DNA from 2 places in the Plantactinospora sp. A48 genome. Region 2 is predicted to be linked to the other one. Evidence: predicted binding sites of a transcription regulator. Region 2 holds the regulator's gene; the other holds the start of a gene.
The links. Region 2 encodes HrcA, which represses chaperone genes, less so after heat shock. Its sites were predicted from a motif close to GGTTNGCACNCTCNNNNNGAGNGTGCNAACC; they were not measured.
Positions count from the first base shown of each region.

Region 1: ACXN5W_RS20150 (FmdB family zinc ribbon protein) is a predicted target of HrcA. The motif match lies at 5,831-5,861, and genes of this name have one in related genera.

Region 1 covers NZ_JBTIXF010000041.1:1,950-13,142, reverse strand. Annotated here, with positions in the region: gene ACXN5W_RS20190 (PHP domain-containing protein) at 1-814, shown strand, start outside; gene ACXN5W_RS20185 (MarC family protein) at 855-1,469, shown strand; gene ACXN5W_RS20180 (RecB family exonuclease) at 1,609-2,454, shown strand; gene ACXN5W_RS20175 (oxygenase MpaB family protein) at 2,551-3,399, opposite strand; gene ACXN5W_RS20170 (Fur family transcriptional regulator) at 3,434-3,856, opposite strand; gene ACXN5W_RS20165 (DUF2231 domain-containing protein) at 4,016-4,498, shown strand; gene ACXN5W_RS20160 (hypothetical protein) at 4,585-5,124, opposite strand; gene ACXN5W_RS20155 (hypothetical protein) at 5,193-5,372, shown strand; gene ACXN5W_RS20150 (FmdB family zinc ribbon protein) at 5,401-5,787, opposite strand; gene ACXN5W_RS20145 (5-formyltetrahydrofolate cyclo-ligase) at 5,965-6,582, opposite strand; gene ACXN5W_RS20140 (diguanylate cyclase) at 6,666-9,002, shown strand; gene ACXN5W_RS20135 (UTP--glucose-1-phosphate uridylyltransferase) at 9,012-9,977, shown strand; gene ACXN5W_RS20130 (molybdopterin molybdotransferase MoeA) at 9,974-11,193, shown strand, end outside.
Region 2 covers NZ_JBTIXF010000018.1:87,531-98,723, reverse strand. Annotated here, with positions in the region: gene ACXN5W_RS12790 (sugar ABC transporter substrate-binding protein) at 73-1,365, shown strand; gene ACXN5W_RS12785 (carbohydrate ABC transporter permease) at 1,362-2,378, shown strand; gene ACXN5W_RS12780 (carbohydrate ABC transporter permease) at 2,486-3,319, shown strand; gene ACXN5W_RS12775 (SDR family NAD(P)-dependent oxidoreductase) at 3,326-4,066, opposite strand; gene ACXN5W_RS12770 (hypothetical protein) at 4,188-5,015, opposite strand; gene ACXN5W_RS12765 (enoyl-CoA hydratase-related protein) at 5,103-5,906, opposite strand; gene hemW (radical SAM family heme chaperone HemW) at 5,925-7,148, shown strand; gene ACXN5W_RS12755 (DUF4870 domain-containing protein) at 7,173-7,952, opposite strand; gene hrcA (heat-inducible transcriptional repressor HrcA) at 8,138-9,160, shown strand; gene dnaJ (molecular chaperone DnaJ) at 9,215-10,354, shown strand; gene ACXN5W_RS12740 (16S rRNA (uracil(1498)-N(3))-methyltransferase) at 10,364-11,098, shown strand; gene ACXN5W_RS12735 (SDR family NAD(P)-dependent oxidoreductase) at 11,175-11,193, opposite strand, start outside.

The DNA of each region.
Region 1 (11,193 bases), on a different contig from region 2:
CACGCTGACCCCGACGGAACTGGTCGCCGCGGCGGCGCGGGCCGGCCTGGACGTCGTGGCGATCACCGACCACGACACCACCGCCGGCTGGGCGGAGGCGGTCGCCGCGTTGCCGGCCGGGCTCGATCTGGTACGCGGCGCCGAACTGTCCTGCCGATGGTTCGGGTCCCGGCCGGCGACACCGCTGCACCTGCTGGCCTACCTGTTCGACCCGACCGAGCCGGAACTCGCGGCCGAACTGCACCGGGTACGCGCCGCCCGCGAACTGCGCGGTGAGCGCATCGTGGACCTGCTCCGCGCCGACGGCCACGACATCAGCTGGCCCGAGGTGCTGGCCGGTGCCGCCGGTGGCACGGTCGGCCGGCCGCACATCGCGCAGGCGTTGATCCGGGCCGGCCTGGTCAGCTCCACCACCGAGGCGTTCGGCCGGGACTGGCTGGGCGGACGGTACGGGCTGCCGAAGGACGAGATCGATGTCTTCCGGGCGGTCTCGCTGGTCCGGCGCGCCGGCGGCGTACCGGTCTTCGCCCATCCCCGGGCCACCCGTCGTGGCCGGGTGGTGCCGGACCGGATGATCGCCGAACTCGCCGCCGCCGGCCTCGTCGGGTTGGAGGCCGATCACGAGGACCACTCGCCCACCGAGCGCGCCGAGATCCGGGCCCTGGCCGGTGAGCTCGGCCTGTTGGTCACCGGCTCCTCGGACTTCCACGGTAGCCACAAGAGCGTCACGCTGGGTGCCTTCACCACGTCGGGGGAGGCGTACGAACGACTGGTCGCGGCGGCCGGCGGGGTGACCGGGGTCGCTTCCGGGTGATCCGCGTCGGGCCGCCGAGCAGCGCCGATACCGTGATCAGGTGGATGTCAAGCTGTTCGGCGAGGTGTTCGTGACCCTGCTGGTCATCACCGACCCGCCGGGCATGATGCCGATCTTCCTCGCCCTGACCGGCCCGCTGCCGGCCCGGGAACGCAATCGCGCCGCCTGGCAGGCGGTGGCGCTGGCCCTCGGCGTGATCGTCGTGTTCGCCGTGGCCGGCCAGACGCTCCTGGCGTACCTGCACGTCTCGCTGCCCGCCCTGCAGGCGGCGGGCGGGCTGCTGCTGGTCCTGGTGGCCCTCGAACTGCTGACCGGCAAGGCCGACGACCCCGGCCAGCAGGTCACCGCCAACATCGCCCTGGTGCCGCTCGGTACGCCGCTGCTCGCCGGTCCCGGCGCGATCGTGGCGACCATGCTGTTCGTCCAGCGGGCCGACGGCCCCGTCGACTATCTGGAGATCGGCGCGGCGATCGTGGCCGTCATGATCGCGGTGTGGCTGGTGCTGCGGTTCTCCGGAGTGATCGTCAAGGTGCTGCGGCCCGGCGGCATCGAGGTGCTCACCCGGATCGCCGGTCTGTTGCTGGCCGCCATCGCGGTCCAGCTCATCGCCGACGCCGTCGGCTCCTTCGTCACCCTCTACCTCGACTCGCGCTGAACGGCCCTCGACTCGCGCTGAACGGGTCCGGGGCGCTGTCGGTGCCCGATGGCAGGATCTGTGCGTGCGACGATCCTCCTCGACCGGCGGGCGTGCCCCGCGACCCCGGGCCGAACCCGAGCAGTTGGGTTTCGCGGGCATGCCCGAGCGGCTCTTCGTGTGTACGCCGAGCAAGCTCGGCACGTACACGGACTGTCCCCGCCGCTACCGGTACGGCTACCTCGACCGACCGGCACCACCGAAGGGCCCGGCGTGGGCGCACAATTCGCTCGGCGCCAGCGTTCACACGACGTTGCGCAACTGGTTCGCGCTCCCGGTGGCGGACCGGCGACCCGAGGCCCTGCCCCGGCTGCTGCGCGGCACCTGGGTCGGTGAGGGCTACCGGGACGCCGACCAGGAGCGGCTGGCCTACCAGCGGGCGCTGGCCTGGCTGGAGTCCTACGTGGCCACTCTCGACCCGGACGCCGACCCGCTCGGCGTCGAGCGGGTGGTGGCCGCGAAGACCGCCGTGCTGGCCTTCAACGGCCGGGCCGACCGGATCGACGGTCGATCCGGGCCGTCCGGCCCGGAGGCGGTGATCGTCGACTACAAGACCGGCCGGTCCGGACTGGACGCCGACGACGCGCGCGGGTCCGCGGCGTTGGCCCTCTACGCCTACGCGGCCGAGCGGGTGTTCCGCCGGCCCTGCCGCCGGGTCGAGCTGCATCACCTGCCCACCGGCACGGTGGCGGCGCACGAGCACACCCCGGAGTCGCTGGCCCGGCAGGTCAGCCGGGCCGAGGACACCGCCCGGGACATCGTCGCGGCCGAGCGGGCGGTGGCCGACGGCGGTGACCCCGACGAGGCGTTCCCGACCCGCCCGGGGGCGCTGTGTACCTGGTGTGACTATCGTCGCAGCTGCCCGGACGGCAGCCGACTGCCGGGGGCTGAGCCGTGGGCCGCGCTCGACCGGACGCTCGGCCCGCCCGCCGAGCCGGGCCGGTGAGCGGCCAGGGCCGAGCGTCAAGGTACTCGGCCGAGCCGGGGCGGAGTCCAGGCGCCGCCTGAGCCCCGACCCAGGCCGGCCAGGGGCTTGAAGACGCTAGGTCGGGTGTCGGGCCGCCCTCGCCATCGCGGCCTGATAGATCGGGCCCTCCACGAGCCGGCGGGGGATGGCGTTGAGCGCCAGCCGCAGGCCGCGGATGCCCAGCCCGGCGGACAGGTCGGTGGTGGGTAGGCCCGGCACGCCGTACAGCCGCCGGGCCCACGCCGGCAACAGGCCGAAAGCGGTGCCGGCGACCCCGAGGTACGCCAGCCGGGCCGGCCCGAGGTCGAGTCCGAGCCGTAGCGGCAGGCTGAGGTTCCGGGGCGCCGGGGGAGCGGTCAGGAAGAAGCCTGTCTCGGCGGCCTCGCGGGTGAGCCGCAACTCGGGGCGGATCCCCCGGTAGTACTCCGCCACCTCGGCCGCCGTACCGGGCACCGTGTCCGGATCGAGGCCCACCAGCGCGGCGGCCCGGCGCTGCTCCGTGTGGTAGGCGTCGACCTCGGCGTCGCTCAGCCCCACGCCGGCTCGACGGGCGGTCTCGACGAACGACTCCACCTCGGTCACGTGTACCCAGCGGAGCAGGTCCGGCTCGTCGATCCGGAACTCCGCACCGGTGATCGGGTCGCGGGCCCGCATCCGGGCGTGAAGGGCGCGCAACCGTCGCCCGGCCGCCTCGGCCTCGGCGGTGGTGCCGTAGATCGTCGTGGCCACGTAGGTGGCGGTCCGCATCAGCCGGCCCCACGGGTCCGCCCGGTAGTCGCTGTTCTGCGCCACCCCGGCCATGGCCCGTGGGTGCAGCGCCTGGAGATAGAGCGAACGGAGGCCGGCGACCAGCAGCACCGGTTCCTGATGTACCCGCCAGGTGACCGAGCCGGGGCCGAACAGGCCGAGATCGTCGCGATCCACCAACCAAGAGTGCCACGCCCACCGGTGGGTCGGGTCAGTCGTCTGCCCGGCGGGCCTGACAGTCCGGGCACAGACCCCAGAAGGTGATCTCCGCTTCGTCCAGCTCGAAGCCATGACCGGACGACGGATCGAGGCATGGCGCGCTGCCCCGAACGCAGTCGACATCGCTGATCAGGCCGCAGCCACGGCAGACGATGTGGTGGTGGTTGTCGCCCGCTCGGGCCTCGTACCGCGCGGGGCTGCCGGCCGGTTCGATCCGGCGCGACAGGCCAGCCCGGGACAGCGCGCCGAGGACGTCGTACACCGCCTGGGTGGAGACGGAATCCAACCGCTGGCGCACCCGGCGGGCGATCTCGTCGACCTCCAGGTGCCCGCCCTCGGCCAGTACGTCCAGCACGGCCAGCCGGGGACGGGTGACCCGCAGTCCCCGGGTCCGGAGCAGTTCTTCGCTGGACATTCTCCAATTGGAGCACGGATCGACGAATCTGGTTCAGCTCCGAGATTCCGGGGTGGCCACGGCCACATGACCGGTGAACCAGGGCCAGCCACCGTGCGTGTGGTCGGACAGCGGACGCGGACCCGTCGTACGCTGTCCGTCCTAGACCGGGAGGTACTGGTGTTCAGGGAGATCGCGGGCCTGCCGGCCCACGCGCTGCTGGTACACGCGGCCGTGGTGACCGTTCCGCTGCTGGTGCTGGCCGCGGTCGCCTACGCCCTGGTGCCCCGGTTCCGCCCCCGGGTGGGCTGGCTGGCCGCCGTACTCTCGGTGGCCGCCGTGGTCGCCGTCTACCTGGCCAAGGAGTCCGGCGAGCAGTTGCAGGAGATCCTCGTCGCCAAGGGCTACGGCCCCGACGTGCTGGCCAAGGTCCAGGAGCATTCGGAGTACGCCGACACGCTGTTCTGGTGGACCGTCGGGTTGGCGGTCTCCACCGGCCTGCTGCTGGCGGCGACCAGCCGGCACCCCCGGGCCACGGGGCTGTCCAGGTGGGTGCGGTGGACGCTGTCCGGACTCGTCGTCGGGTGCGGGATACTGGCCGCGGCCTACGTGTACCTGACCGGGGACTCCGGCGCCCAGGCGGTCTGGCAGGGCGTCCTGTAGGGCACGTTCCGGACACCTCGGCCGGCATCGTACCGCCGACCCGGGCCGGTTGCGCCTGACCGGCGTCGTACCGCCGCACCTCGGAGTCAGAACAGGATCCGGGAGCAGAGCAGGCAGACCACCACGACGATGATGGCGGTCGCCATCAGGGCCACGCCGGTGGTGAGGGTCCGCGCGCTCCGCTCCTCGGCGTCCAGCGCCGTCGGGTCCTGCGGTGGCAGCTGCCGGGGGGGCGCGGCTTCCACGTGTACGGGCGGCCGCCATCCGGCCGGCGGTGGCGTGCTGGCCGGCGGCCCCTGGTAGCCGGAGCCGCCGGACCGCCACGGATCATGGAGCCCGGTGGGGGCTGGCGGGGCGGCGACCGGTCCGGCGGAGCCCGCGTTTCCCGGCTCGACCGGACCCCGGTTCCGCTGTTCGGCCGGGTTCCGCTGTTCGGCCGGGTTCCGTTGTTCGGTCGGGTTCCGCTGTTCGGTCAGGTTCCCCGGGTCGGCTGGGTTCCCCGGCTCGATCGGGTTCCCCGGCTCGGTCGGGCCCGCGTGGTCCGGCTCGCCGGGGCCGGGGGTCGCCGATTCGTCCGATGGCCGCCGCCAGGCCGCATCCGGGTCCGGGTCGCTGTTCGTGGTCACGGCGTCCGACGCTACCAACGCCGGCCCGCACCGGCCGGTCGCGCCGGTCCGCGCGTACCCTTGCCGTCGTGGACATGCTGAACGACCCGCGCGCCTCGGGTACGGACGCCGACCGCGCGGTTGAGCTGGGTGACGACGATCATGTGCTGCTACCCGAGCAGTCGTCGGACGACACCGACCGGGGCTGGGGCGAGCGCTCCGACTCCAACGACGACCGGCTGTACGCCGAGCGCCCGCCGCACTGGTAGGTGCCGACCCCGGTCGGCCATGGCCGGGTCAGGCGCTGGTGGTCGCGGGCTTGGTGCCGGAGCTGGCGGCTGAACCGCCGCCGCTTGTGGCGGCGGCCGGCTTGGCCGTCGAGGCGCCGCCCGTCGAGGAGTCGCTGGAGCCGGAACCGGAGCCACCCGAGCCGCTGGCCGAGGAATCGCTCTTGGCGCCGGACGAGTCTGCCGGCTTCGTCGCCGGGGCCGGCTTGTCGGAGCCGTTCGATCGGGAATCGGTCCGGTAGAACCCGGAGCCCTTGAAGACGATCCCGACCGAGTTGAAGACCTTACGCAACCGGCCCTCGCACGACGGGCACTCGGTCAACGGCTCGTCGGCGAAGGATTGCACCGCCTCGAGCTGGTGGCCGCACGCTGTGCAGGCGTACTGGTACGTGGGCACGGTCCCCTCCGGATCTTGCGGTCGGTTGACGCCGGATGCCGTTCATTGGCACTCAACGCATTCGAGTGCCAATGGTGCGTCATCGGACCCGGTTCCGTCCAGCGGACGTGGGCAGCCAGACAGTCGGTCCGTACGCCCGTCCCGGTATGGCCAGGGTAGGGGACAAGGTGATGTGGGTCATTCCGGGCGGAGCCACCGGGTCCCGCCGGTCGGGGTGATCACCGCGTCGACCCGCACGTCGTGCGGCAGCGCCGGCACCTCGGCCACCAACTCGCCGTCGTGCAGCAGCGCCACCACCGGCACGCCGGGAGCGACCCGGGCCAGCGCCCGGTCGTAGGAGCCGCCACCCCGACCGAGCCGGGCACCGGTGCCGTCCACGGCGAGCGCGGGGACCACCACCAGCCCCGCCCCGATGATCGCCTCGGTGCCCAGCCGGGGGCCGGCCGGCTCCCGCATTCCCCGTCCGGCTGCGTGCAGGTCGGCCGGCCCGGTGTAGGCGGCCCAGTCCAGATCCAGGTCCGGTCGCAACACCGGCAACAGCAGCCCCACCCGGGTGGTCGCGCCGGCCAGTGCCGCGGGCAGTTCGGGCCCCCCGGGTTCGGTCCCCACCGGGACGTACCCGGTGACCACCCGTGGACGCAGCCGGCGTACCAGCGCGGTCAGCTCGGCCAGCACGAGCCCGGCGGCCCGGGTGCGGGCCGGCGCGGGCAGTGCCCGGCGGCGGGTGAGCACCGCGTGCCGCAACTCGTTCTTGGCGCTGTCCAGCGCTTCCGCTTCATCCGAAAAATCCGGCACGCAACTCTCCGATGTCCAGTCGGGTTAACCGATCGGGCTGTGTCAGCATCGCAGCTACGGGTGCGGAATCTCCGGGGGGACGAGTGACGCTGCGCCGACGGTTGACCACCGCGTTTCTCGCGGTCGTGCTCGGACCGGTGTTGCTCGGCGCGGTCTTCGCCGGCACCACGCTGGGCGCCGTCGATGCCCGACGGTCCCAGGAACGGCTCGACCTGGCCGCCACCGTGACCCGGACCTCGGTGGGCGCGCTGTGTCAGCAACTGCGGGCGGCGGCCGACGCGGTCGCCCTGGCGGCCGAGCCGGCGGCCCGGGTCGGTGCCGCCACCCAGGTGGTCGGGCGCGGGCTGGCCGCCGCCGTCCGGCTCACCGGTCCGGGCGACGACGTCGAGTTCCAGACCCCGAACGCCCCGGCCGCACCATGGGCCGAGTGCGGTACGCCGCTGCCCTCCGGTGCCGCGGCGTACGCTCTCGCGGTGCGCAGCGAGCTGCGGGGCGCGGACGGCGCCCGGATCGGCGCGGTCTGGACCGCCGCGCCGGTGGACGAGCCCTTCGTGACCCGGCTCGCCGCGGTCACCGGGGCGGCCGTGACGCTCGCCGACGGTGCGTCCGGCGACGGATCCGACGGTGGGCCCGGTGGGGCGACCGCCGCGCGCAGCACCGAGCAGCCCACGGTACGGGAAGCCGTGCTGGCGGCCGCGCGGCGGATCGAGGGGGACACCGTCGTCCGCGCCGACGACGGCCGGTACGTCCGGCGGGTCGGGCCGGCACCCGGCCAGCCGCTCCCGCTGGTCCTGTCCATCCGCCCCGACCGGCCGGTCGGGGCGTACGCGCTGCTCACGGTCGCCGTGCTGCTCGCCGGCGGGCTGGCCCTGGTGGCCGCGTGGCGACTGGCCCGGTCCACCACCCGGCCGCTGGCCGAACTGGCCCACGGCGTCGAGCGGGTGGCCGAGGGCGACCTCACGGTCCGGGTTCCGGTGCGCGGACCGGACGAGGTGGGCCGGCTGGCCGCCACCATCAACCGGATGACCCGGGAAACCCAGTCCTATGTGCAGGCGCTGACCACGAGCCGGGACCAGCTCCGGGGAAACCTGGCGGTGCTCGGCGACACCCTGGCCAGCACGCATGACCTGGAACGGATCCTGCGGGTGATCCTGGACAGCGCGCTGGCCGCCAGCGGGGCCCGGGCCGGGATCGTGCTGCTGGTCGACGACCTGACCGGGATGCTGGTCGGGCAGTGCGCCCAGGGGTTGCCCGTGCCCGCCACCCGGCCCGGCGGTCCGGCCCACGACCCGTCCCGGATCCGGATCCCGCTCGGTCGTGGCCTGCTCGGGCGGGTGGCCGCGACCGGCGAGCCCCGGCGCGGCCGGGTCCGCCGGGACGGCCCGGTGCTCGCCCCGGAGGAACCGCGCTGCTCCACCTATGTGGCGGTGCCGTTCGCCGCGCCCGGATCGCCCGGCGAGGGGCCGACCAGTACGGCCGCCGCCTGGGCCGCGATCACCCTCGGCGGTACGACCCCACCGGTCGCGCTGGGCGTGCTGGCGCTGTACGACCGGCTCGGCGCCGACGAGTTCGACGACGCGGACCTGGTCACGCTCCGGTCGTTCGCCCGGCACGCGGCGATAGCCGTGGACAACGTCCGGGTGCACGAGGAGGCCCAGCGGTTGTCCCTGACCGATCCGCTGACCGGGTTGTGGAACTACCGCTATCTGAAGGAGTCGATCCGTCGGGAGGTGGAACGGGCCAGCCGGTTCGGCCGGATGCTCAGCGTGCTGGTGTTGGACCTGGACCGGTTCAAGGACGTCAACGACACGTACGGGCATGCCGCCGGGGACGCGGTGCTGGTGGAGTTCGCCCGGCGGATCCGGGCGGTGGTCCGGGAGGTCGATCTGGCCTTCCGCCAGGGCGGCGAGGAGTTCGTGGTGCTGCTGCCCGAGACGGACGCCCGGGGGGCGGTTCGGGCCGCCGAACGGCTCGGCGCCGCCATCCGGTCCACCCCGGTCACGCTTCCGAGCGGTGGGCCCGGAGCGGTCGGTGGGCCGGGGATGGCTGGCGGAGCGGGGGCGGCCGGTGGACCGGGGGTGGTCAGCGGAGCGGGGGTGGTCGGTGGGCCAGGGGTGGTCGGCACGCCAGCCCCGCCGTTGCTCATCACGATCAGCGTATCGATAGGAATCGCCGTGTATCCGGATCATGCGACCACCGGCCAGCTCGTGCTCGACGCGGCCGATGACGCGCTGTACCTTGCCAAGGCGGCCGGCCGGGACACCTACCGGGTGGCGGTGGCCGGGCACCGACCGCTGGTCAACGGCCATGTCGGGCCGACGGACGCGGGCCGGGCGGACGATGATCCGCCACGCGCGGGCGCGGGTGCCAGCGGCGCGTCTTCCGGGCCACACCCGCCACGTCAGGGCCGTGGCCGATAGTCTCGCGACATGTCGGAGGATTCAGCGACCCCAGCAACGACGACCATTCCGTCCGCCGGCCGGCGAGCGGTGAAGGCCGTCATCCCGGCCGCCGGTCTGGCTACCCGGTTCCTACCCGCGACCAAGGCCGTGCCGAAGGAACTCCTGCCGGTGGTCGACCGGCCGGTGTTGCAGTACATCGTCGAGGAGGCCGCGAACGCGGGCATCAACGACGTACTGCTGATCACCGGCCGGGGCAAGACGTCGATGGTGGACCACTTCGACAGGCGCCTCGACCTGGAGGCCCGGCTCGCGGAGAAGGGCGACGCCGAGCGGCTGGCCGCCGTCCGCCGGCCCAGCGAGCTGGCCGAGATCTACACCTGCCGGCAGCCCGAGCAGCTCGGTCTCGGTCACGCGATCGGGTACGCCGAATCGCACGTCGGCGACGCGCCGTTCGCGGTCCTGCTCGGCGACGAGTTCGTCAACCTGGCCGAACCACTCCTACCGGCCATGCTGGAGCTCCAGTCCCGTACCGGCGGCGTCGTGCTGGCCTTCTTCGAGGTGCCGCCCGCCGAGACCAAGCGGTACGGCATCGCGTCGGTCGAGCGGACCGGCTCGGAGTTCGCCGACATCGGCGAGGTGGTCGAGGTGACCGGCCTGGTGGAGAAGCCGCAGCCGGAGGACGCGCCGAGCAACCTGGCGGTGCTCGGCCGGTACGTGCTGCCGGGCGTCATCTTCGACGCGATCCGGCGGACCGAGCCGGGCAGCGGCGGCGAGATCCAGCTCACCGACGCGATGGACCTGCTACGCAAGGAGGGGACCCCGGTACACGCGATCGTCTACCGCGGCACCCGCTACGACACCGGCATGCCGTTGGGCTACCTCCAGACAGTGGTCCAGCTCGCCTGCGAGCGCGACGACCTGGGCGCTGAGTTCCGTGCCTGGCTCGGCGAGTTCGTGCGGGCGGGCTTCCCGGGGGGCGGGTCCGGTACATGACAGCCACGGCCGACGCCGAGGCGGCCGCAAACGAGCTGACGCCGCTCGCGGAGTACCTGGGCAGCGTGCTGCGCAGGCTCCGGGCGCTGCCTCCGCTCGACCTCGACCTCACCCAGGCGTACGGCAACACGCTCGCCGAGGACGTCCTGGCGCCGCACGCCTTCCCGGCGTTCGACCAGGCGGCGATCGACGGGTACGCCGCGCGCTGGGAAGACCTGTCGCTGGCCCGGGGCGCCGGGTACGCCCCGGCCGCCGGGCCGCTGCCCGGGGCCGGTCGGGCCGGTGGATCGCGTCCCGTCCGGCTCAATGTGGTCGGTGACCTGGGCGCGGCCAGTTGGCGGCCGGTCCGGTTGACGCCCGGCGCGTGTTTCTCGGTCGCCGCCGGCTCGCCGCTGCCCAGCACCGCGGACGTGGTGGTGCCGGTGGAGTGGACCGACCAGGGCATGGCGGCCGTGGAGATCTACCGGGTGCCCAAGCGCGGCTACGGGGTACGCCGGGCCGGCGAGGAGGTGGCGGCCGGCGAGTTGCTGGCCCGCGCCGGATCGTACGTCTCACCGGCCCTCGTGGCGATCTTCGCCGCCACCGGTCTCGGGCATGTCGTGGTCCGGCCCAGTCCGCGCGTGGTGATCGTGGCGACCGGTGACGAGCTGGTCGACGTGGGCCGGCCGAGCCAGCCGGGTCAGGTGGTGGACACCAACTCGCACGCCCTGACGGCCGCCGCCGCCGAGGTGGGCGCCCTGGCGTACCGGGTGGGCATCTGCGACGACGACCCGGAGGGGTTGCGCGGGCTCCTCGAGGACCAGACCCTGCGGGCCGACCTGATCATCACGACCGGCGGCACCGGTACGGGTCCCGGCGACATGGTGCGGCGCATCCTGTCCCGCCGGGACGGCAGCCGGGCCGGACCGGTCACCTTCACCGAGGTGGCCCTCTATCCCGGCACGGCGCTCGGCTTCGGTACCGTCGGTGCCGAGGAGGTACCGGTCGTGTGTCTTCCCGGTGACCCTGGCGCCGCGTTGATCGGCTTCGAGGTGTTGGCCAGGCCCGCCATCCAGCTGCTCGCCGGCGCCGAGCCGGTGTTCCGGCCGAGTGCCCGGGCGCATCTGCTGGAGACCGTCTCGTCCCCGGCCGGGCTGCGCGAGTTCCGGCCGGCCCACGTCGCCGAGCGGCGCGGCGGCGGGTACACGGTGCAGCCGTTGCGCGGTGGCCCGCACAC
Region 2 (11,193 bases):
CCTGTCGTAAAGGAATTTTTCCTACTAGGGTGCGGCAGAGAAGGTTAGTGCCAAGCGCGAGGGAGACGTGTCGTGAAGAGGTGGAGAGGGCTCGTCCCGGTCACCGCCGTGGCGGCCTCGGCAGCGATGCTGCTCGCCGCGTGCGGCGGGTCGGACGCCGACAAGGCGGCCGACAACAGCAAACTGACCGTCTGGATGATGGGTGAGGGCGGCGAGGCGCAGAACTCGTTCCTCGACGGCGTCGAGAGTGAGTTCAAGCAGAAGCACCCGGAAACCGACGTGGTCATCCAGTACGTGCCGTGGCTTGAGGCCCCGAAGAAGTTCCAGGCCGCACTGGCCGGAGGCGAGGGCCCCGACGTCACCGAGCTTGGCAACACCGAGACGCAGGGCTGGGCCCAGCAGGAGGCGCTGGCGGACCTCACCGACCGGATGTCCGGTTGGGCCGAGGGCAAGGACATCCTCCCGGACCTCGTGCAGAACGCCCAGCTCGATGGCAGGCAGTACGGGGTGCCGTGGTACGCCGGCGTCCGGGGCATCTACTACCGCACCGACTGGTTCGCCGAGGCGGGCATCAAGCAACCCCCGACCACCTGGGACGAGCTGGTCGCCGACGCCAAGGCCGTACAGGCCAAGAAGCCCGGCACGTACGGCATCGCCCTGCCCGGCAACTCCGAGCTGCCGTTCTACTCCTTCCTGTGGGCGGCCGGCGGAGAGATCGCGACCAAGCAGGGCGACACCTGGAAGTCCGGCTACACCACCCCGGAGGCGCGCCGCGCGGTCGAGTTCTGGACCGGGCTGGTGACCAGGGAGAAGGTGGCCCCGCCGGCCGCCGCCGGCTGGAACGAGGTCGACGCCCGGACCCAGTTCGCCAGCGGCAAGGCCGCGATGACCTTCGCGGGCAGCTGGCAACAGGGCGCCATGAAGAAGGACAACCCGGCCATCGAGAAGTCCTGGGGCACGTTCCCGATCCCGGGGCCGGACGGCAAGCCGGCGCCGGCCTTCGCGGGTGGTTCGGACATCGCGGTCTGGAAGGACAGCAGCCGCCAGGAACTGGCCTGGGACTATCTGACCGTGCTGCTGAGCAAGGCCAACGACGGCAAGTGGGCCAGCAGCCTCGGCTTCTTCCCGGTCTACCAGGACCTGGTCGCGGGTGGCACGTACGCGAGCGACCGGATGATGGCGCCGTTCGCGACCGCCATGCGGGACACCAAGCTCACCCCGCTCACCCCGAAGTGGGTCGAGGTCAGCCGGAACAAGACGGTCACCCAGGCGATGAACAGCGCGGTGATCAAGGGACAGAAGTCCGTCGACCAGGCCACCTCGGATGCGGCCACCGAGATGGAAAGCATCCTCAACAGCAAATGAGCGTCCTCACCAGGGACCGTACGAGAGCCGGGGTCGGTGGCCGGGTCCGCAGGACCCGCCGCTGGCCCCGGTCCGGACGGACGTCGTACCCGCCGCGACGGTCGTCGCTGCCGTACCTGCTGCTCCTGCCCAGCCTCGTCATCATCGGCGTGCTGCTGCTCTGGCCACTCGGCCAGGTCGTGGCCATGTCGTTCTTCCGGCTGAACAACGTCCGGCAGCTACGGGGTGACCGGGAGTGGCCGTGGGCGGGGCTGGACAACTACACGGAGATCCTGACCGACCCGTTCTTCCGGACGGTGCTGCGGAACACCGTGCTGTTCGCCGCGGCCAACGTGGTGCTCACGATGATCCTCGGCACCCTGGTGGGGTTGCTGCTCAACCGGCTCGGCCGGCGGATGGCGACGTTCGTCGGCAGCTGCGTGATGCTGGCCTGGGCCACCCCGGCGCTGACCGGGGCGATCGTCTGGAAGTGGATCTTCGACGACACGAGCGGCCTGGTGACCTGGCTGTTCAACGCCCTGCCCGACGGGTTGTCCACGGCGCTGTTCGGCCGCACCGACTGGACCGGTTACGGCTGGTTCAACTCGCCACTGCTGTTCTTCGCCATCCTGACCCTGGTGGTCGTCTGGCACTCGTTCCCGTTCATCGCGGTCAGCGTGCTGGCCGGGCTCAAGAGCGTGCCGAGCGAACTGCACGAGGCGGCCCGGGTGGACGGGGCGGGCCCGTGGCGGATCTTCTGGGCGGTGACCTTCCCGCTGCTGCGGCCGGTCTTCGGCATCCTCGTCGTGCTCTCCACGATCTGGGACTTCAAGGTCTTCACCCAGCAGTACGTGCTGGCCGGCGGCACCCAGGACCGGCCGACGTTCATGCTGTCCATCTACTCGTACGCCTCGGCCTTCTCGCCACCGCCGAAGTACGGCCTGGGCGCCGCGATCGCGGTGATCCTCACCGTGATCCTGCTCGTGGTCACTGGCCTCTACGTCCGCATGGTGCTCAGGCAGGAGGAATCATGACCGCGAGGCGCGCACGGACGGGCCGGACCGCGCGGCGGGCAGGGACGGGCCGGACCGCGCGGCGGGCAGGGACGGGCCGGATCGCGCGGCGGGCAGGGACGGGCCGGATCGCGCGGCGGTTCGCGCTCAACGGGGCCGGACTGCTGGTGGCGCTGTTCGCGGTGTTCCCGGTCTACTGGATGGTCGCCACCTCGCTGAAGTCCAACCAGGACATCTTCGCCGCCACCCCACAGCCGGTGCCGGCCCATCCCACCCTGGCGCACTACCGGGAGATCCTGACCGGCAACCTGATCCCCGGCGTCACCTTCCTGGACTTCTTCGTCAACAGCGCCATCGTGGCCGGGGCGACCGTCCTGCTCAGCGGCCTGGTCGCGCTGCTCGCGGCCACCGCGGTGGCCCGGTTCCGGTTCCGGCTGCGCACCACCTTCCTGATGCTGCTGCTCGTGGTCCAGATGATCCCGCTGGAGGCGCTGGTCATCCCGCTGTTCCTGATGATCCAGCGGCTCGGGCTCTACAACACCCTGCCCAGCCTCATCCTGACGTACCTCGGATTCTCGCTGCCGTTCGCGATCTGGATGCTGCGCGGCTTCGTCGCGGCGGTACCCAGGGAGTTGGAGGAGGCGGCGGCGATCGACGGTGCCAGCCGGCTCCAGACGTACCGCAAGATTCTGCTGCCGTTGGTTGCCCCCGGCCTCGTGGCGACGAGCATCTTCTCCTTCATCACCGCCTGGAACGAGCTGATCTTCGCGCTGACCTTCATCAACGACCAGCAGCGGTACACCCTCCCGGTGGCGATGACCTTCTTCTTCGGTCGGGACGACACGGCGTGGGGATCGGTGATGGCCGCCTCAACCCTGTTCACCCTGCCGGTCATCGTCTTCTTCGTGCTGGTGCAACGCCGGATGGCAGCCGGCCTGGTCGCCGGGGCCGTGAAGGGCTGAGCCGCGTCAGACGGCGAACCCGCCGTCGGCGTTGACGACGGCTCCGGTGACGTACCGGCCGTCGGCGCCGGCCAGGAACGAGACCACGGCCGCGATCTCGTCGGGTACGGCGTAACGGCCCAGCGTGGTCAGCGCGGCGATCGTTTCGGCGTTGGGTCCGTCCGCGGGATTGGCGTCGGTGTCCGTCGGACCCGGATGCACCAGGTTCACGGTGATGCCGCGCGGCCCGAGTTCGCGGGCGAGGCCCTTGGTCATGCCGACCAGGGCGGTCTTGGTCAGCGCGTACAGCGTCATTCCGCCGAACGGGACCCGCTCGGCGATGTTGCTGCCGATGCTGATGATCCGGCCACCGTCACCGAGGTGCCGGGCGGCGGCCCGCGACACCAGGTACGGGGCGCGGACGTTGACGGCGAGGGCACGATCGAGAGCCGCCGCCCCGAGGTCGGTCAGCGGACCCACCGGGAAGGTGGCGGCGTTGTTGACCACGATGTCCAGCCGTCCGAAGTGGTCCACCGCCCCGTCGACCGCGGCCGTCACCGCCGCCTCGTCGCCGCCGTCGGCCCGGACGGCCAGGCAGCGTCGTCCCGACCTTCTGACCTCGTCGGCGACCGCCGCCGCCCGTTCCTCGGCGCGCTCGTAGGTCAGCACCAGGTCCGCACCCTGGGCGGCCAGGCGCCGTACGATCGCCGCTCCGATGCCCCGGCTGCCGCCCGTGACCAGCGCGACCCTGTTCGTCAGTTCGTTCATGCGGTAGAGCCTGGCCGACCGTGGACGGCGCGTCTGGCGACAATCGGACCGGGCGTTGGGCTGCCGCCATTGGGTTAAGCGGGGGCCCTTCCTATACCGAAAGCGATAAAGGTGCCCTTCCTTACCGGAACACCTCGGCGATGACCAGGCCGGTGCTGGGCACGTCGTCGCGGACCGCCGACCAGGTGCCGTCGCCGGCGGTCCACTGGAGATCGGCGAAGCGGACCCGCTTGATTCCGTTGTCGTCGGCGTGCGACACCAGCCAGTGCGCGTACCGCCAGCCGGCCCGGGCGTCACCGGCGGTCAGGGTGAAGCCGGGCGAACGGTCCGGCGTGGAGGCCGTCACGGCACCCCAGTCCAGCGCGACCATGCTGGTCAGCGCGGTCGTCGCGGCGGCACCGCGCAGCGCCGGTTCCCGGGCGACGGTGCAGGCCACCGCGCCGGACGCATCGCCCAGCAGGGCCCGGGAAAGCACCGCGGCATCGTCGGCCCACTGCTGGTACGCCTCGGGGAAAGCCGAGCGCTGCACCCGCTGGGCCGCCTCGGTGATCCGCATGTGCTGCCAACCCCGGACCTTGGCCAGCGCCTTGTAGAACCGCTCGGCCGCGTAGCGCGGATCCCGGATCTGCTGCGGGGTGCCCCAACCCTGGCTGGGTCGCTGCTGGAACAGCCCGACCGAGTCCCGGTCGCCGCCGGTGAGGTTCCGCAGTCGGGACTCCTGAAAGGCGGTCGCCAGCGCCACCACCACGGCCTGCTCCGGCATGTGCCGCCGGATGCCGACCGCGGTGATGGTGGCCGCGTTGGCCATCTGGTCGGGGTCAAGGTTGACCGTGCCCTCGGCCTGTACCACGCAGCCGACCGCCCGGGGGAGTTGCCCCTTCAGCCCGTTGACGCCCGCGTACAGACCACCCACGACCAGCACCGTGACCACCACGGCGACCGCCACCATCGTCCGAGCCCGCAATACGTACCCCCTGCCGACAGGTTCCCCAGCCTACGTCGAACCGGACAGTGAGTTGATTGCACGAACGGTCATTCAGGCGTCGAGTCCCGGTTGGTCGTCGGGCACCCAGCGGGCCGGCCGCTTCTCCCGGAACGCGAGGACACCCTCCCGGCCCTCGTCGGAGCGGAAGTAGTCGACGGAGCGGGCGGACAGCTCGGCCAGTTCGGCGCGCAGGTCGGCGCCGACCGGCCGGCGGAGCAGTTCCTTGGTTCCGGCCAGCGCGTCGGGGGCGCCGCGCACCAGGGCGGCGCAGTACCGCCGTACCGTTCCGGCCAGCTCGTCGGCGGGCACGGCGGCGGTGACCAGCCCGACCCGTTCGGCGCGGACACCGTCGAAGACCTCGCCGGTCAGGTACAGCTCGGCGGCGGCCCGGGGGGCGAGCCGGCGCAGCACGGTGGCGGAGATGACCGCTGGGATGACCCCGAGGCGGACCTCGGTGAACGCGAATGTCGCGGCCGAGGCGCAGACCGCGAGGTCGGCCGCCGCGATCAACCCCAGGCCACCGGCCCGGGCCGGCCCCGCGACCTGGGCCAGCACCGGCTTCGGGCACTCCCAGATCGCCGCCAGCACCTCACCCAGCATCCCGGCCGGCACGGTGCCACTGGCGTACGCCGCCGCGGTCTCCTTGAGGTCGGCGCCCGAGCAGAACACCGGGCCGGTGTGGGCCAGCACGACCACCCGGACCGCGTCGTCGGCGACCGCCACCGCGAGCGTGTCCAGCAGCTGGGTCATCAGCGGGGTGGACAGCGCGTTGCGGTTGTGCGGGCTGTCCAGGGTGAGCGTGGTCACCCCGGCGGCGGTGGACACCCGGATGAGCTGGTCGACGGCCTCAGTCATGCGCGCACAATAGTCGTCATGCCCGGTGCCCTCCCAGATGGTGAACCCGTACCCGACGACGGCGCCCTGCCCCGGGCGGCGCTCGCCGACGTGGGCGGGCGTGGGTTCGGCGTGTACGTCCACGTACCGTTCTGCGCCAGCCGCTGCGGATACTGCGACTTCAACACCTACACCGCGAGCGAGCTGGGCGGCGGCGGGAGCCGCGAGACGTACCCGGATTCGGTGCTGGCCGAGCTGGCGCTGGCCCGGCGGGTGCTCGCGACCGCGCCGCCCCGTCGGGTGGACACGGTCTTCGTGGGCGGCGGCACGCCGACCCTGCTCAGCGCCGACGACCTGGCCCGGATCCTGGACGGCATCGACCAGACCTGGGGGCTCGCGCCCGACGTGGAGGTGACCACCGAGGCCAACCCCGAGTCGGTGACCCCGGAGTCGCTGGCCGCGTTGCGGGCGGCCGGCTACAACCGGATCTCCCTGGGCATGCAGTCGGCCGCGCCGGGGGTGCTGGCCGTGCTGGACCGCAGGCACCGGCCGGGGCGGGCCACCGCCGCCGCCCGGGAGGCCCGGGAGGCCGGGTTCGCGCACGTCAACCTGGATCTGATCTACGGAACCCCGGGGGAGAGTCCGGAGGACTTCGCCGAGTCGCTGGCCCAGGCGACAGCCGCGGGAGTCGACCATGTCAGCGCGTACTCGCTGATCGTCGAGGACGGCACCCGGCTGGCGGCCCGGGTGCGTCGCGGGGAGCTGCCGTACCCGTCCGACGACGTGGCCGCGGACCGCTACCTGGCGGCGGAGGCCGCGCTGTCGGCCGCCGGCTTCGGCTGGTACGAGGTGTCCAACTGGGCCACCTCGCCGGCGGCCCGCTGCCGGCACAACCTGCTCTACTGGACGGGCGCGGACTGGTGGGGCCTCGGCCCGGGGGCGCACAGCCACGTCGGCGGCGTGCGCTGGTGGAACGTCAAACACCCCACGGCGTACGCGAAGCGGCTGGCCTCGGGCCGCTCACCGGGACAGGGCCGGGAGGTGTTGACCGAGGCGGACCGGCGGACCGAGGACGTGATGCTGCGGCTGCGGCTGGCCGACGGGCTGCCACTGGCGACGCTGGACGAGTCGGGGCGGGCGGCGGCGAAGCGGGCGCTGACGGACGGCCTGCTCGAACCGGCGCCGTACGCCACCGACCAGGCCGTGCTCACGCTGCGCGGCCGGCTCCTCGCCGACGCCGTCGTGCGCGACCTCCTCCCCTGAGTCCCGGTCCGGTTTCCCGCGCGGTCAGCGCTTCACGAAGTCGTAGCTGGCCGGGTAGCGGTAGAGCTGACCCTCGTTGGCCTTGACGCCGCCGATGATGCCGAAGATCACCGGTACCAGCCAGACCAGCAGCGGGATGAAGAACAACAGCCCGCAGGTGATCCCGGCGACCACCCAGCCGAGCGCGACCGCGACCGCCCAGGTGATCTGGAAGTTCAGCGCGCCGATCGAGTGGGCCCGAACCGCCGGCGACTGCTGACCCCGCCCCATCAGGGCGACCAGCGGGGCGACCCAGCCGAGCAGACCGCCACCGACCACCACCCCGACCGGACCGCCGAAGTGCGCCACCAGCGCCCAGACCCGGTCGTCGTTGCTGGCGTACCCGCCGGGGACCGGGCCGCCGTATCCGCCGGGGCCGCTGCCTGGGCCGTACCCGCCGGGGCCGCTGCCTGGGCCGTATCCGCCGGGGCCGCTACCCGGGCCGTATCCGCCGGGGCCGTACCCGCCGCCCGGCGGATATCCGGGCCCACCGGGACCCTCGGGGCCACCGGGGCCGGGGCTTCCGCCGTAGCCCCCGGTCGGTGGTTGCGGGGCGTCGCCGGGTGGGTAGCTGCCGCCCGGCGGCGGATATCCGGCGGCCGGGGGAGCCGAAGCCGGGGGCTCGGGGTCCGGGGCGGCGGAGGGGGCCGGAAAAGCGGAAGTCGGGGATGCGGAGGACGGCGCCTGTGGTGGAAGCTGAGCGGTGGGGTCCGCGGACTCGTCGCCGGAACCGGGCGCGGCCGGTGGGCGAGGTGGTTCGGTCATGGGGTCACGGTAGGGGGCCCGCGCACCTCGCGCCAGCACCCCCGGATCGCCCGGCGTCGACCCGTGGGTGGCGGTTTCGGGCGCGGTGCGGAAAGCGATGATCGCGGTGACGGGACCGGGCGTCGTAGACTGGCACTCGCTACAGTCGAGTGCCAGGCACAGGTGTCGGCGGTCGGGAGGTGAAGATGGGTCTCGACGAACGCAAGCTCGACGTCCTGCGGGCGATCGTGGAGGACTACGTCGCCACCCAGGAGCCGGTCGGCAGTCGGGCGCTGGTCGAACGGCACCAGCTCGGTGTGTCGCCCGCCACGGTCCGCAACGACATGGCCGTGCTGGAGGAGGAGGGCTACATCCGGCAGCCACACACCAGCGCGGGCCGGGTGCCCACCGACCGGGGCTACCGGCTCTTCGTCGACCGGTTGTCCCGGGTCAAACCGCTCAGCCCGGCCGAGCGCCGGGCGATCGAGCGGTTCCTGGTGGGCGCGGTCGACCTGGACGACGTGGTGCACCGGACCGTACGCCTGCTGGCCCAGCTCACCCGCCAGGTCGCCGTGGTGCAGTACCCGAGCCTGGCCCGGTCCTCCGTGCGGCATCTGGAACTGGTGTCGATCTCCACCACCCGGCTGATGCTGGTGATGATCGCCGACACCGGCCGGGTCGAGCAGCGGTTGGTGGAACTGCCCGGTCCGGTGCCGGCCGAGGATGTGCTCGACCTGCGGCGGCTGGTCAACGAGAAACTGGTCGGGACCAAGCTGTCCGACACACCCCCACTGGTGCAGGCCCTCGTCGACGAGGCGGTGCCGCGCCTGCGGATGGCCATGGCCACGCTCGCCAGCGTGTTGCTGGAGACACTTGTCGAACGGCACGAGGAGCGGATCGCGCTGGCCGGAACGGCCAACCTGACCCGGGCCGGGCTGCTCGACTTCCAGGGGTCACTGCGACCCATCCTGGAAGCGTTGGAGGAGGAGGTCATCCTGCTCAAGCTGATCGGGGAGGCGGAGCCGAGCATGACCCGGGTCCGGATCGGCGACGAGAACGAGATCGACAATCTGCGGGCCGCGTCAGTGGTCAGCACCGGCTACGGCCCGGGTGCGACCATCGTGGGCGGGCTGGGTGTGCTGGGACCGACCCGGATGGATTACCCCGGCACGATCGCCACTGTGCGTGCCGTGGCACGCTACGTGGGTGACCTGCTGGCGCAGAACTGAACCGACCTGCCGACCGGCGGCCGACGCGAGATCGACATGGGGACACGGAACGCAGTGACCAGGGACTACTACGGGATCCTCGGCGTGAGCCGGGACGCCTCGGATGACGAGATCAAGCGCGCCTACCGCAAGTTGGCGCGGCAGTACCACCCGGACGTCAACCCGGACCCGGCGGCGCACGACCGCTTCAAGGAGATCAACGCCGCGTACGAGGTCCTCTCCGACGACCAGAAGCGGCAGATCGTCGACCTGGGTGGCGACCCGCTCGCCCCCGGCGGGGGTGGCGGGGCCGGCCCGGGCGGCGCCGGACCGTTCGTCGGGTTCCAGGACATCATGGACGCCTTCTTCGGTGCGGCGGGCGGCGGCGCGGGTCGTGGGCCACGGCCCCGGACCCGGCCCGGCTCGGACGCGATCCTGCGGCTCGAACTCGACCTGCACGAGACCGCGTTCGGGGTCGAGGCGCCGATCACCGTGGACACGGCGGTGCTCTGCACCACCTGCTCGGGGGCGGGCACGGCGGCCGGCACCCACCTGGCCACCTGCGAGACGTGCGGCGGTCGGGGTGAGGTCCAGTCGGTGCAGCGCACCTTCCTGGGCCAGGTGGTGTCGTCCCGGCCGTGCGCGGTCTGCCAGGGCTACGGGACGATCATCCCGCACCCCTGTCCCACCTGCGCCGGTGACGGCCGGGTCCGGACCCGCCGGTCGCTCACCGTCAAGATCCCGGCCGGGGTCGAGGACGGGATGCGGATCCGGCTGGCCCAGCAGGGCGAGGTGGGCCCCGGCGGCGGCACGGCGGGTGACCTGTACGTCGAGATCCACGAGCGACCGCACGACGTCTACTCGCGAAAGGGCGACGACCTGCACTGCCGGGTCACCGTTCCGATGACGGCGGCGGCGCTGGGGACCCGACTGACGATCAAGACGCTGGACAGCGAGGAACCGGTCGACGTGAAGGCGGGCACCCAGCCGGGCAGCACCCTGCGGCTGCGGGCCCGGGGCGTACCGCACCTGCGCGGCACCGGTCGGGGCGACCTCTACGTCCACCTGGACGTGCGTACCCCCACCAAACTCGACGCCGACCAGGAGCGGATGCTGCGCGACTTCGCCAAGACCCGGGGCGAGGAGGTCGCCGAGCTGACCAAGCAGGGCGGGTTCTTCTCCCGGATGCGGGACGCCTTCAACGGCCACGCCTGACCGGTACCGATGAGCGCGCCGTTGTTCCTGGTCGAGGCGTTGCCCGACGGTGAGACGTACCTGCTCGACGGTCCGGAGGGGCACCACGCGGCGACCGTGCAGCGGCTGCGGCCGGGCGAGGAACTGCTGCTCGCGGACGGGCGGGGTGGCACGGCCGGCGCGGTGGTCCGGGCCGTCGGCCGGGGCAGTCTTGAGCTGTCCGTCACCACCCGCTGGTACGCCGAGCCGCCCGACCCTCGGCTCGTGGTCGCGCAGGGGATCGCCAAGGGAGACCGGGGCGAGCTGGCGGTGCAGGCGATGACCGAGGTGGGTGTCGACGAGATCGTTCCGTGGGCGGCCGCCCGTTCGGTCGCGCAGTGGCGTGGCGACCGGGGCGACCGGGCCCGCCAGAAGTGGGTGGCCACGGCCCGGGAGGCGGCCAAGCAGTCCCGCCGGCCGTGGCTGCCGGTGGTTTCCGGCGACCCGGACTGCTCCACCGGGGGGCTCGCTGCCCGGCTGTCCGGCGCGAGCGCCGCGGTGGTGCTGCACGAGGAGGCCACCGAGCGGCTCACCGCGCTCGACCTGCCGCCAGGTGGGGAGATCATCCTGGTGGTGGGGCCCGAGGGTGGCATCACCCCGGACGAGCTGGCGACGTTCGTGGCCGCGGGCGCGGTGCCGGTGCGGTTGGGCGACGCGGTGCTGCGTACCTCGACCGCTGGCGTTGCCGCGCTGGCCGTGCTGTCGACCCGGCTGCGCCGCTGGTGACGCCCGTCCCTCGGTGACGGCCCGCACCACGAGCGGCGCCGGGGCGGTGTTCAGGTGGGTCTGTGCCGGGTGGTGTTCAGGTGCGCAGGTACGAG